Regions from separate parts of the Bradyrhizobium sp. MOS001 genome, predicted to be linked through region 3. Evidence: predicted binding sites of a transcription regulator. Region 3 holds the regulator's gene; each other region holds the start of a gene.
What was found. The regulator PhoB, encoded in region 3, activates phosphate uptake and scavenging genes when phosphate is short. The targets are predictions, from matches to a motif close to TGTCATNNANCTGTCAT.
Positions count from the first base shown of each region.

Region 1: a site for PhoB is predicted at 2,086-2,102, ahead of CT676_RS01265 (DUF2278 family protein). Genes of this name have one in related genera too.
Region 2: a site for PhoB is predicted at 1,393-1,409, ahead of CT676_RS10270 (YbhN family protein). Genes of this name have one in related genera too.

Region 1 is NZ_SPVJ01000001.1:258,967-263,175, forward strand. Features, by position in the region: gene hflX (GTPase HflX) at 1-924, shown strand, start outside; gene CT676_RS01265 (DUF2278 family protein) at 1,003-2,025, opposite strand; gene mazG (nucleoside triphosphate pyrophosphohydrolase) at 2,220-3,074, opposite strand; gene queC (7-cyano-7-deazaguanine synthase QueC) at 3,212-3,925, shown strand; gene CT676_RS01280 (nitrile hydratase accessory protein) at 4,075-4,209, opposite strand, start outside.
Region 2 is NZ_SPVJ01000005.1:197,389-201,597, reverse strand. Features, by position in the region: gene CT676_RS10280 (MFS transporter) at 1-504, opposite strand, end outside; gene CT676_RS10275 (ferritin-like domain-containing protein) at 648-1,154, opposite strand; gene CT676_RS10270 (YbhN family protein) at 1,598-2,680, shown strand; gene CT676_RS10265 (hypothetical protein) at 2,771-4,209, shown strand, end outside.
Region 3 is NZ_SPVJ01000015.1:57,854-62,062, forward strand. Features, by position in the region: gene CT676_RS20165 (aspartate aminotransferase family protein) at 1-428, opposite strand, end outside; gene CT676_RS20170 (GcrA family cell cycle regulator) at 885-1,397, shown strand; gene phoB (phosphate regulon transcriptional regulator PhoB) at 1,632-2,339, opposite strand; gene phoU (phosphate signaling complex protein PhoU) at 2,355-3,071, opposite strand; gene pstB (phosphate ABC transporter ATP-binding protein PstB) at 3,083-3,904, opposite strand; gene pstA (phosphate ABC transporter permease PstA) at 3,901-4,209, opposite strand, start outside.

The DNA of each region.
Region 1 (4,209 bases), on a different contig from region 3:
CTTGCGCATCTCAACTACCAGCGCTCGCGCCTCGTTCGCTCCTGGACCCATCTGGAACGCCAGCGTGGCGGCTTCGGCTTCATGGGCGGTCCCGGCGAGACGCAGATCGAAGCCGATCGCCGCCTGATCCAGGAGCGCATCTCGAAACTCGAGGGCGAGCTGAAGAAGGTGCAGGCGACGCGGCGGCTGCATCGCGCCGGACGCCAGCGCGTGCCGTATCGCGTCGTCGCGCTGGTCGGCTACACCAATGCCGGCAAGTCGACGCTGTTCAACCGCCTGACCCGCGCCGACGTTCAGGCCGCCGACATGCTGTTCGCAACACTCGATCCGACCCTGCGCGCGCTCACTTTGCCGCATGGCGGCAAGGCGATGCTGTCTGACACCGTCGGCTTCATCTCCAACCTGCCGACCCAGCTCGTCGCGGCCTTCCGCGCCACGCTGGAAGAGGTGCTGGAGGCCGACGTCATCCTGCATGTGCGCGACATCTCGCACGAGGATGCCGAGGCCCAGCAGAGTGACGTCGACGCGGTGCTGCGCCAGCTCGGCATCAACCCCGACGATTCCGGCCGCATCATCGAGGTCTGGAACAAGATCGACCGTTACGAGCCTGACAAGCGCGAAGAGCTCTTGAACATCGCCGCGCGCCGGCCGGAGGATCATCCGGCGATGCTGGTGTCGGCCGTGTCAGGCGAGGGGATCGACGCTCTGCTTGCGGCGATCGAGGAACGGCTCGCCGCAAAACGCACCACGCTCGATCTCTCCATCGACGCCGCCGACGGCGCCGGCATCAGCTGGCTGCATCGAAATGCGGAGGTGCTGGCGAAAGAGCTGCACGACGGCCGCTTCGACATGACCGTACGGGTCGACGAGACCAAGCGGGATATCGTGGTGAACCGGTTCGATGCCGTGCCGCGCGTGGCGTGATCCGAAGGGCGCGGTGCGCCCGACCGGCTTGAGTGCGATATCGACCGTATCCGCGTTTCTGGGTTGAGACGCGTAACGCTAGAATGGAATGGTCAGGCCCGGATTCTTCGCTTGCGCCTTGGTATAGGCGACGCCGTGGATCTTGATCCCGCGCTCGTCCAGCAACGAAATGATGCCGCCCTGGTTCGACAATTCCATCGGCTTCTGCACGACGATTGCGAGCGTGCCCCCGGCTGCGATCTTCCCTGACAGGACCATCTTGTTCTTCTGCTTGTCGGCCAGCATCCAGCCGGTGAGATCGATGTCGCGATCGGCTGTATTGAGCAGCGTGACGACTTCCCGCTCGGGCGTCTTCAAGGCATTGACGAGTGCTGCGATGATGCGCACGAGTCCGTCCGGCATTTGCCCGGTCGGAGGAGCCGTCGGATCTGGCGGCTGTGTCGGCGCGCCGAGATCGATGGGGTCACCGGTCTTGTCGTCGGTGTGCCAGGCCTGCGTCTGGAATTTGAGGAAGACCGCCGTCCATAGCTTCTGATCCGGGAATTCGAACACCAGCCCGCCGTCTTGCCATGGCCCGTTGTCGCCCGAGAACCTTCCGATCGGATTTCCCTGATTCATATGGATGTCGTGAATGCCGCGACCCGGCCGGAAGCCGAAATAATTGTCCGCTTTGGTCTCCGGCCCCCACGTCTCACCGAATGCGTAGATCATCGCGCTTTCGTTTGAGAGCGCGCGCTGGACGAACTGGTCGAGCTTCTCGTTGAGGTCATTGTCGGGTCCGGGCACCGACAGCGGCAGCGGGATCATCTCCTGGGGCTGCATCAGATTGCCGCGAATGAAGTCCAGCGCGATGCTGGCCGGCTTCGGCGGCTGCGGGTGCAGGCCCTCCGGCAGCGCCGCGAGATGATCGGTGATCGGATGGACAAAGTGCGATCGCACCAGGAACTCGACTTCGCTTCCGTCGGCTGACTGCACATTGACGGCGATGCGGAAATCCGCGTTGTCGGCCACGACATGGACTTGATAGTGCGGCGACTGGCCGGTGCCGAAACGCATCGCGATCGGGCGTCCCTTGAGGACCGAATAGTGCTTTAATGGCATCGCACTCACCTGAGGTGGGATTTCGGCTGCGCGGGCTCCGTTGCTCAACTTTAGACTGCTTGTCGTGACGGTTTCATGGCTTGACTGCGATCCGCCATGACCGCCTCGCTGCATTCGGGAAAAGATGCTGACCTATATCTCCTTCGCGACCGCTTCGATCCTTGCGGGTACGCCGATGGAGCAGGCCCACAACGCTAGCGGCGGGCCTGCGAACGAGTCTCCGATACCGGTTTCGCCTCACTCTTAGCCGCATTCCACAGCGCGTCCATCTCCGCCAGCGACGCCTGCTGGAGCGTCCGGCCCTGCGCCTCGAGCGCGCGCTCGATGAAGGCGAACCGCCGCTCGAACTTTGCATTCGTCGCGCGCAGCGCGGCTTCCGGATCGGCGTCGACGTGGCGGGCGAGATTGACGAGTGCGAACATCAGATCGCCGGTTTCTTCCGCCAGCCCCTCGCTGTCGTTGCGGTCGAGCGCCGCCTCGATCTCGTCGGCTTCCTCGCGGATTTTCGCCAGCACCGCGCGCGGGTCGTTCCAGTCGAAGCCGACGGTGGAAGCCTTGCGCTGGAGCTCCATCGCGCGGGTCAGCGCGGGCTGACCGGCCTTGACGCCCGAGAGTAACGACTTGTGCGTCGGCGTTTCCTCCGGCGGCCGGCGCGCCGCACGTTCGGCTTTCTCCTCGGCCTTGATGCGGTCCCAGACTTCCTTGACGTGGGAGGCGGCGAGGTTGCCGTCCTTGTCGGCGAAGACATGGGGATGGCGCCGGATCATCTTGCGGGTGATGGCCTCCACGACGTCGCCGAAGGCAAAGGCATTCTGTTCTGAAGCCATCTGGGCGTGGAACACGACCTGGAGCAGGAGGTCGCCGAGCTCCTCGCGCAGATCGTCGAGATCGCCGCGGCTGATGGCCTCGACCACCTCATAGGCTTCCTCGATCGTGTAGGGCGCGATCGTCGCGAAATTCTGCTCGAGGTCCCAGGGGCAGCCGGTCACCGGCGTGCGCAGCGCCGCCATGATCTCGATCAGACGGGAAATGTCGCGGGAAGGGGTCATTGCGGGGCAGTCTCCTGGCTCCAAAGCCTTATGCCAAAAGCGGCCCGCCGTTCCCAGCGCGGCGCGGCGGAACAGGCCGATTTCCACCGATTGGCGGCAGATTGGCGAGGAGCGCCCGCAGTGCTAAAGCGCGGGCCATGAGTGACGCATTTTCATCACAAACCGCATTGGTGCTGTTTTCCGGCGGCCAGGATTCCACCACCTGCCTCGCCTGGGCGCTCAGCCGCTTTGCACGCGTGGAGACACTGGGTTTCGAGTATGGCCAGCGCCACGCCATCGAGCTCGCCTGCCGGGACCGGCTGTTCGACGGCATCAAGGGTCTGCGCGCAGACTGGGCCGCAAGGCTCGGCGAGAGCCACACGCTGTCGATCCCAACGCTGGCGGCCGTGTCCGAGACGGCGCTGACGCGCGACGTCGCCATCGCGATGGGCGCCGACGGCCTGCCGAATACGTTCGTGCCCGGCCGCAACCTGGTGTTCCTGACGTTTGCCGCGGCGCTCGCCTACCGGCGCGGCATCACCCACATCGTCGGCGGCATGTGCGAGACCGATTATTCCGGCTACCCCGATTGCCGCGACGACACCATCCGCGCCATGCAGGCCGCGCTCTCGCTCGGCATGGCCAGGCCATTCGAGCTGCATACGCCGCTGATGTGGATCGACAAGGCGGCAACGTGGAAGCTCGCCCACGAGCTCGGCGGCGCAGGACTGGTCGATCTCATCCGCGAGCACTCGCACACCTGCTATCTCGGCGAACGCGGCGCCCAGCATGAGTGGGGTTTCGGGTGCGGCGAGTGCCCGGCGTGCAGCCTGCGGGCTAAGGGGTGGCGGGAGTTTGTGGCGGGCCGCTGAGGCCACATATTCGGTGTCATCACCCGCGAAAGCGGGTGATCCAGTATCCCAGAGACCGTGCTTGAGTCGAGAGGCCGCGGCCTACTGGATTCCCCGCCTTCGCGGGGAATGACAGCGGAGGGCTTGGCACGAGCGTGCCTCTTACCGACCTACCGAAAATCCTCCGGCCGCAGCTCGATCGGCTTGCCGTGCGGGGTGCGGTCGGCGGCGTGGTCCCAGGCGTCGCGGTAGCGGTGCAGCGTCTCCGCCGATGCGACGCCCTTGCTTGCGACCAAACCTTCCAG
Region 2 (4,209 bases), on a different contig from region 3:
GGCAGTCAGCGCCAGGCTCGCTCCGGCGGCCCAGACCGCCACGGCACGGCCACGCTCGCGGTCGTCCGCATAGGCATGATTGAGCAGCGCCAGGGAATTCGGCACCAGGATCGCCGCCGCCAGCCCCTGGACCAGCCGTGCTGCGATCAGCACGATGGCGTTGGGCGACAGCGCGCAGGCGAGCGAGGCCGCGGTGAAGATTGCGAACCCCGCCATGAAGATGCGCTTGGCGCCGATGCGGTCGCCGAGCGCACCTGCGGTCAGAATGAAGGCGGCAAAGGCGATGGTGTAGGCGCTGACCACCCATTGCAGCTCAGCGACGCCGCCGCCGAGCGTTTTACCCATCGCGTCGAGCGCGGTGTTGACGATGGTGACGTCGAGTTGCACCACGCCATAGCCGAGGCTCATCGCGGCAAGCGTGAGGGAGGTCGCAAGGCGCGAGCCGGCACGCTGCGCGCCGGCTCCATTGTCGAGGGGTTCATATTTGATGGTGCTGGCTCGCATGCTGCCACCTCGGTTGCAGCCCCATGCGAAACATACGCTTCCAGCCAGCATTCATGCTTCGACAATGATCGAATTATGGATGCGTCAAATGCAAACGCCGCGCGGATGACCGCGCGACGCCTTTTTCGCAGCTACGCCCGGTCCTAGCTCGCCGCGCGCAGGTTCACCTTGCTCTCGGCGAGCGCGGTCAGCTTCCTGTCGGTCGCCTTCTCTTCTTCCAGCGTCTTGGCGAGCACGGTGGCGCAGTCGTTGCGGCCGAGCTGTTTGGCCCAGGCGATCAGGCTGCCGTAGCGGACGATCTCGTAATGCTCCGCGGCCTGGGCCGCGTTGATCAGGGCGGCGTCCAGCACCGCCTTGTCGGCGACTTCACCGGCGGTCTCGTCGGCTTCCTCGATGATGCCGTCGATGGCCGGGCAGTCGACCGCCCTCACCTGCGTGCCGTGCATCTTGAATACTTCCTCGAGCCGCTTGACGTGCTGCTTGGTTTCTTCGAGGTGCGTCAAAAAGCCCTGCTTCAACTGCGGATCGGTGGCCTTATCTGCCATTTTCGGAAGCGCCTTGGTGAGCTGCTGCTCGGCATAATAGATGTCCTGAAGCTGGTGCACGAACAGGTCGTTCATGGTTTTGATATCTTTTGTGAACAGTCCCATCGTTCCGATCCTCTCGGTTTCGGGAACACGGAGGCGTCGGCTCGCACGAAAAGCCGATTATTCCGCCATGTTCGATTGCTGATGGAGCGCTAACCAGCGCACGGTACCGACGTTCCAAAAAAGCTCGCATCGCTTGCGCTGGAACAATGCCGACTGCGGGCGGACACGAAATCATGTCAAGATGCGGACGCGCGTTCCGGGCAGCTGCCCCGACTCATATGCTTAACGCGCGCCCGATATGAACCACATATGACAAAAGCGGCGGTCCACCGCAGAACCTATCGGTCGAACGCAGAACCTATCGTTGTCAAGGGCTGCACAAGTCGCTGTTTTTGCCTTAAATGAGCTACAACATGCCTAGCGGTCGAAGCCCATTTCGGGCAGTGATCGCGCCCGACCGGTCAAGTCTGGCCGATCGGTCTTGCCCCCCGCCGGGAGGATGAATGCACGGACTGCTGCCCGCGCTGAAGCGCGGCTTTAAGAGATGGATCGGCTGGCGACGGCTCGGTGTTGCCGCGAGCGTCTTCATCATCGCCTTCGCGATCACCACGCTTGCGCGCACCCTCAAGGACATCGATACCGGCGTCATCCTGACCGCGTTGACCGAGATTCCCCGCGGGAATATCGGGCTGGCGGCGATCTGCGTCGTCTTCGCGTTCTGTACGCTGACCTTCTACGACTATTTTGCACTGCGAACGATCGGCAAGAAGCATGTGCCCTATCGCATCGCAGCACTCTCCAGCTTCACGTCCTATTCGATCGGCCACAACATCGGCGCCACCGTTTTTACCGGCGGCGCGATCCGCTTCCGGATCTATTCGGACTACGGGCTGAACGCGATCGACGTCGCGAAGATCTGCTTCCTGTCAGGCCTGACCTTCTGGCTCGGTAACATCTTCGTGCTCTCGATCGGCATGATCATCCATCCGGATGCCGCCTCATCGATGGATCAACTGCCGTCGTCGATCAACCGGCTGATCGGGCTCGGCGGCCTCGCCTCGATTGGCGCCTATCTGGTCTGGCTCTGCATGGGCGAGAAGCGCCGCGAGCTCGGCCAGAAGGGCTGGAAGGTGGTGCTGCCCTCGGCGCCGCTGACGCTGGTCCAGATCCTGATCGGCGTGGTCGATCTCGGCTTCTGCGCGACGGCGATGTACCTGCTGATGCCGGCCAATCCGTCGATCGACTTCATGTCGCTGGCGGTGGTGTTCATCCTGGCGACGCTGATCGGCTTTGCCAGCCACGCGCCCGGCTCGATCGGCGTGTTCGATGTCGCCATGCTGGTCGCGCTGCCCGAATTCGGCCGCGAGCAGCTTCTGGCGACCCTGCTGGTCTTCCGCATCCTCTATTTCGTGATCCCGTTCGGCCTCGCCATCTCCATCATGGGCGCGCGCGAGCTCTGGATGAACGTGGTGGAGCCCTGGCAGGAGCGGCGGCGGCTGGCCGAGGCCTGCGCGCAAGGCAACCTGCCCAAGCAGGTAGCAGCGATGGAACGCGAGCGGTCGTTGCGACAGGCCAGCAAGCGGTAAGGCGGGCGGGCGACCGTCAGACAGAGGTTGCGGGCGGCGCAGCAATGCTCTCTTATTTCCGCCTCAACTTTGCCGTTGAACACGCGGGCCATGATCCCTTTTTCCTTTCGTACCCTTCCCGCAGGCCTCCTGCTGCTTGCCGGGATTCTGACGTCTTTGCCGCTCGAGCGCGCCGCCGCGCAGGGCGCCGGTGCGATGCAAATATCCTGGGAGGTGCGCAACCGCTTCCGCCTGTTCCGCGAGGAGCGCGACTTCCAGCTCCATGTCGAGAACGCGCGTAACCGCAGCATCCTCGCCGCCGAGCAGTCGCTGGAGCTCCAGAGCGAGGGCCGCGGCTGGGCCCGCAACATGGTCAACCGGCTCTGCATCGACCTCCAGGGCCGGGTCAACCAGCCCTGCACCCGCGACAACGTAAAAGAGAATTACCTCACCCCGACCGATCATCCGGTGACCGTGCGCCTGACCGGCGCAGTGCCGGTCGGCGCCACCTGCGCCTGGTCGTTCGACGACGGCGACGGGCCGCAGACCTCGACTTTCGATTGCGCCGAGCCGATCAACCTGCGCGTCCGCTACGGCAAGCAGACGGTCGCGAGCGTCGACGTCTCCTCCGGCTCCGATCCGACCCAGCGCGTCCAGGCCGAGATCCAGGTCCGCGACATCTTCGTCGCCGGGCTCGGCGACAGCATCGCCTCCGGCGAAGGCAACCCGGACCGGCCGCTGGCGCTGTCGGACGAGGGCTTCTGCTTCCGCTCCTATCTCGGTACCGCCGGTGCGCAATACTACCGGCCGAGCCGTGCCGGCTATAAAGGTGGCCGCGCCTGCGAAGCACCCGACACGCTCGCCAACTGGCAGCATTACGGCGCGCTCTGGTTCAACTCGCCCTGCCACCGCTCGCTCTACAGCTACCAGGCCCGCACGGCTCTCGCGCTCGCGGTGCGCTACACCCACATCGCGGTGACCTTTCTGCCACTCGCCTGCACCGGCGCCAGCATCGGCGACGGTCTGCTGGGCTCGCAGCGCGCCCGCGAATGCCCGCCCGGCAAGACGGGCGTCTGCAACACCAGCGTGAACGCCCAGGTCGCCGAGCTGCGTGAGGCGCTCACCGCGGCGAAAAAGCGCCAGCCGGACCGCACGCTCGATCTCGTGCTGCTCTCGGTCGGCGCCAACGACGTCTATTTCTCCGGCCTCGTCGCCGACGTCATCGTCGACACCGCGACCGAGCGCGCGCTGTTCCGCCGCTCCGGCGTAATGGCGAGCGTCGACGATTCCCGCGATGCACTGGCGCGCGAGCTGCCGCAGAATTTCGCCAAGCTGCGCGAGGCGCTGAAGCCGCTCGTCAGCGGCGACCTCTCGCACGTGGTCTATGTCTCCTACGCCAATCCAGCGCTCGCCGATGGCGGCGTGCCCTGCCGCGGCGGCCGCGCCGGGTTCGACATCCATCCGTCCTTCAACGCCGATCCGCAGCGCCTCGCTCGCGTCTCGACCTTCGTCGACACCGAATTCCTGCCGCAGCTGAAGGGGCTCGCCAC
Region 3 (4,209 bases):
GCGGCGAGCGTTGCCAGCGTGCGGCCGTGGAAGGCGCCTTCGAAGGTGATGATGCGGTAACGTTCCGGATGACCCTTGGAGAAGTGATGATGGCGGACGAGCTTGATCACACCTTCCAGCGCTTCGGCGCCGGAATTGCAGAAGAACACGAAGTCCGCGAAGCTTTCGTTGCACAGACGCGCGGCGAGCTTCTCGCCGTCCGGGCTCTGGAACAGGTTCGACATGTGCCAGAGTTTGGTGGCCTGCTCTTGCAACGCTTTGACCAACGCAGGGTGAGCATGGCCGAGCGCATTCACCGCCACGCCCGAGGTGAAATCGAGATAGCGATCGCCATTGGTCGCAATCAGCCAGCAGCCTTCACCGCGCTCGAAACCGAGGTCGGACCTGGCGAAAACGGGGAGCAAATGCGGCGCTGCGCTGTTAGTCATGACGATCACTTGAATGTTGCGGACGGCGTGAGCGTGCATTGCGCAACGCACCATTGACCGGCCCGGAAAACGAAACGTGCCGCCTTTTAAGGGCGGCACGCGAGACTATCTTATGCCTGGTGAAACCGGTGTCAATGCCGCCCGGAAAGCCTCGCGAAACGCAGAATCCGTAGTCTTGCGGTGGCGATTTTGCGTATTTCCGCCACGGAACATGTGGAAGCGAGTCGGCGGACTCTTGCGCGTGAGTCACGCCATATTGTAGCGTTTGGCTTGTCAGATACGACATCTCGTGCAGCAGTTCTGATCCTCTAAGTCCTCATGTACCGGCGTAAGCGTTCGGGCGCATCTGGTGCGCCCGGCGAGCCTTAAGGGATTCTGGCGGCACGGGTTTTTCGAAGCTTAGGCATTCGCCGTGCGGCCGCCAGGATGGCAGGCGCCGGCGAAGGAAAGGGTGCAATGACCGTTTTGACCTGGTCGGATGATCGCGTCGAGCAGCTGAAAAAGCTCTGGGAGGCCGGGCTTTCGGCCAGCCAGATCGCCGCTGAACTCGGCAATGTGACCCGCAATGCCGTAATCGGCAAAGTGCACCGGCTCGGCCTGTCGGGCCGCGCCAAGAGCCCTTCATCGGCAGCGCCGCGGCCGCGCAAGGCACGCCCCGCCCAGCACATGATGCGGGTGACCCGCCCGATCGCGCGCGGCAACACCGCGCTGGCGCAAGCCTTCGAAGTCGAGGTCGAGGCCGAACCGGTCACCTACGACAACGTCGTGCCGATGAGCCAGCGGCTGTCGCTGCTGGAGCTGAACGAGGCCACCTGCCACTGGCCGGTCGGCGATCCCTCGAGCCCGGATTTCTTCTTCTGCGGCGGCAAGGCGCTCTCCGGCCTGCCCTACTGCGCCCAGCACTCGCGCGTGGCGTATCAGCCCGCGGCCGATCGCCGGCGCGCGCCGGCGAAGCCGGGTCCGCGCTGAGGTATCGGATTAGCTGACTACGAAGACGGCGCCGTCACGCGATGACGGCTCAACTCACTCGGTGTCGTCCCTGCGAACGCAGGGACCCATAATCCCGGCGCGTAGTTATTGCGCGGGATGATCACTCCGAGTCTTCGCCAAACCACTCCCTGTGGTTATGGGTCCCTGCGTTCGCAGGGACGACATCGAGGATGCGGTGGCAGCCCGCTAAATCACGTCTGCCACAGCAACCCCTTACGCTTGCTCCGCCTTCGCAAAGCGATCGTCCAGTGCGTAGCCCGCGCCGCGGACGGTGCGGATCGGGTCCTGCTCGCGGCCGAGATTGAGCAGCTTGCGCAGGCGCCCGATATGGACGTCGACGGTGCGCTCGTCGATGTAGATGTCACGGCCCCAGACGCTGTCGAGCAGCTGCTCGCGCGAGAACACGCGGCCGGGATGCTCCAGGAAGAACTCCAGCAGGCGATATTCGGTCGGGCCGAGATCGATCGGCCGGCCCGAGCGCGCCACGCGACGCTTGTCGCGGTCGAGCTCGATGTCGCCATAGGCGAGCACGGTGGCGAGCCGCTCGGGGCTGGCGCGCCTGAGCAGGCCCTTCACGCGTGCCAGCAGCTCCGGGACCGAGAACGGCTTGACGATGTAGTCGTCGGCGCCGGTCGCAAGGCCCCGCACCCGCTCGCTCTCCTCGCCGCGCGCGGTGAGCATGATGATCGGGAGCTGCTTGGTCTCGGGCCGGGTGCGCAGCCGCCGGCACAGCTCGATGCCGGAGAGGCCCGGCAGCATCCAGTCGAGCACGATCAAATCGGGGATGTGCTCCTTGAGGCGGGTGTCGGCATCGTCGCCGCGCATCACCGTCTCGACGTCATAGCCGTCGCCTTCGAGGTTGTAGCGGAGAAGCTCGGTGAGAGCTTCCTCGTCCTCAACCACCATAATGCGTGCGCCCATGGTGTTCGTCGCTCCTTAAGTGTTCGGGACCGTCGTGGCGAAGGTCGTCATGTCGCCCTTCGGCCGCTTGTCGGTGATCGCCTGGCCCTCGATCATGTAGAACACGGTCTCGGCGATGTTGGTGGCGTGGTCACCGATGCGCTCGATGTTCTTGGCGCAGAACATCAGATGGATGCAGAACGAGATGTTGCGCGGATCCTCCATCATGTAGGTGAGGAGCTCGCGGAACAGCGAGGTGCAGATGGCGTCGACTTCCTCGTCGCCCTTCCACACCGCCATTGCCGCCGGCAGATCGTGCGCGGCATAGGCGTCCAGCACCGACTTGACCTGTTGCTGCACGAGGTCGGTCATGTGCTCCAGACCGCGGAACAGCTTGAGCGGATGGAAATCCGTCTCCAGCGCCGCGACGCGCTTGCCCATGTTCTTGGCGAGGTCGCCGATCCGCTCGAGATCGGTCGCGACGCGCATGGCGCCGACGATCTCGCGCAGATCCACCGCCATCGGCTGGCGGCGCGCGATGGTGAGAACGGCGCGCTCCTCGATCTTCTTCTGGAGCGCGTCGAGCTCGGCGTCGATGGTCACGACGCGCTGGCCGAGCGCGACGTCGCGGCGGATCAGCGCGTCGACGGAATCGACGATCATGCGCTCGGCGATGCCGCCCATCTCGGCGACCAGGCGCGTGAGTTCCTGGAGGTCGGTGTCGAAGGCCTTTGCGGTATGTTCAGAACCCATGTTCCGTCTCCTCAGCCGAACCGGCCGGTGATGTAATCCTGCGTGCGCCGGTCGGTCGGCGACGTGAAGATCTTGCTGGTGTCGTCGAACTCGATCAGCTCGCCGAGATACATGAAGGCGGTCTTGTCGGAGACGCGCGCCGCCTGCTGCATGTTGTGGGTGACGATCGCGATCGTGTAGTTCTCGGACAGCTCCTGGATCAGCTCCTCGACCTTGGCGGTCGAGATCGGGTCGAGCGCCGAGCAGGGCTCGTCGAACAAGATCACCTCGGGCCGCACCGCGACCGTGCGGGCGATGCAGAGGCGCTGCTGCTGGCCGCCGGAGAGCGACAGGCCGGAGGCGTTGAGCTTGTCCTTGACCTCGTTCCACAGCGCGCCGCCGCGCAGCGCCTTCTCGACGCGGTCGTCCATCTCGGACTTCGAGATCTTCTCATAGAGACGGATGCCGAAGGCGATGTTTTCGTAGATCGTCATCGGGAACGGCGTCGGCTTCTGGAACACCATGCCGACGCGGGCGCGCAGCAAATTGAGGTCCAGCTTGGGGTCGAGGACGTTGGTCTGGTCGAGCATGAGCTGACCGGTGACGCGCTGGCCCGGATAGAGGTCGTACATCCGATTGAAGATGCGCAGCAGGGTCGACTTGCCGCAGCCAGACGGGCCGATGAACGCCGTGACGCGGTTGGTGCCGAGCGCCAGATTGATGTTCTTCAGCGCGTGGTGCTCGCCGTAATAGAAATTGAGGTTGCGCACCGTCACCTTGGCCGGAGCTTCGGGCAGCACCGGCGCCTGGGGCAAACCACCGGCCGCGCTCATCGATACGGAAAGATCACTCATTTTGCGGTCCTCTCGGCGCTCAGAATGCGCGCGCCAATATTCAGGGCAAGAACGGTCAGGGTGATGAGCAGCGCGCCGCTCCAGGCGAGCTGCTTCCAGTAGGCGTAGGGGCTCTGCACGAAATTGTTGATGGTGACCGGCAGGTTCGCCATCGTCTTGTTCAGACCCAGGCTGAAGAACTGGTTCGACAGCGCGGTGAAGAGCAGCGGCGCGGTCTCGCCGGCGACGCGGGCGGTGGCCAGCATCACGCCGGTAATGAGGCCCGAGCGCGCCGCGCGATAGGCGATGCGCTTGATCACCAGCGA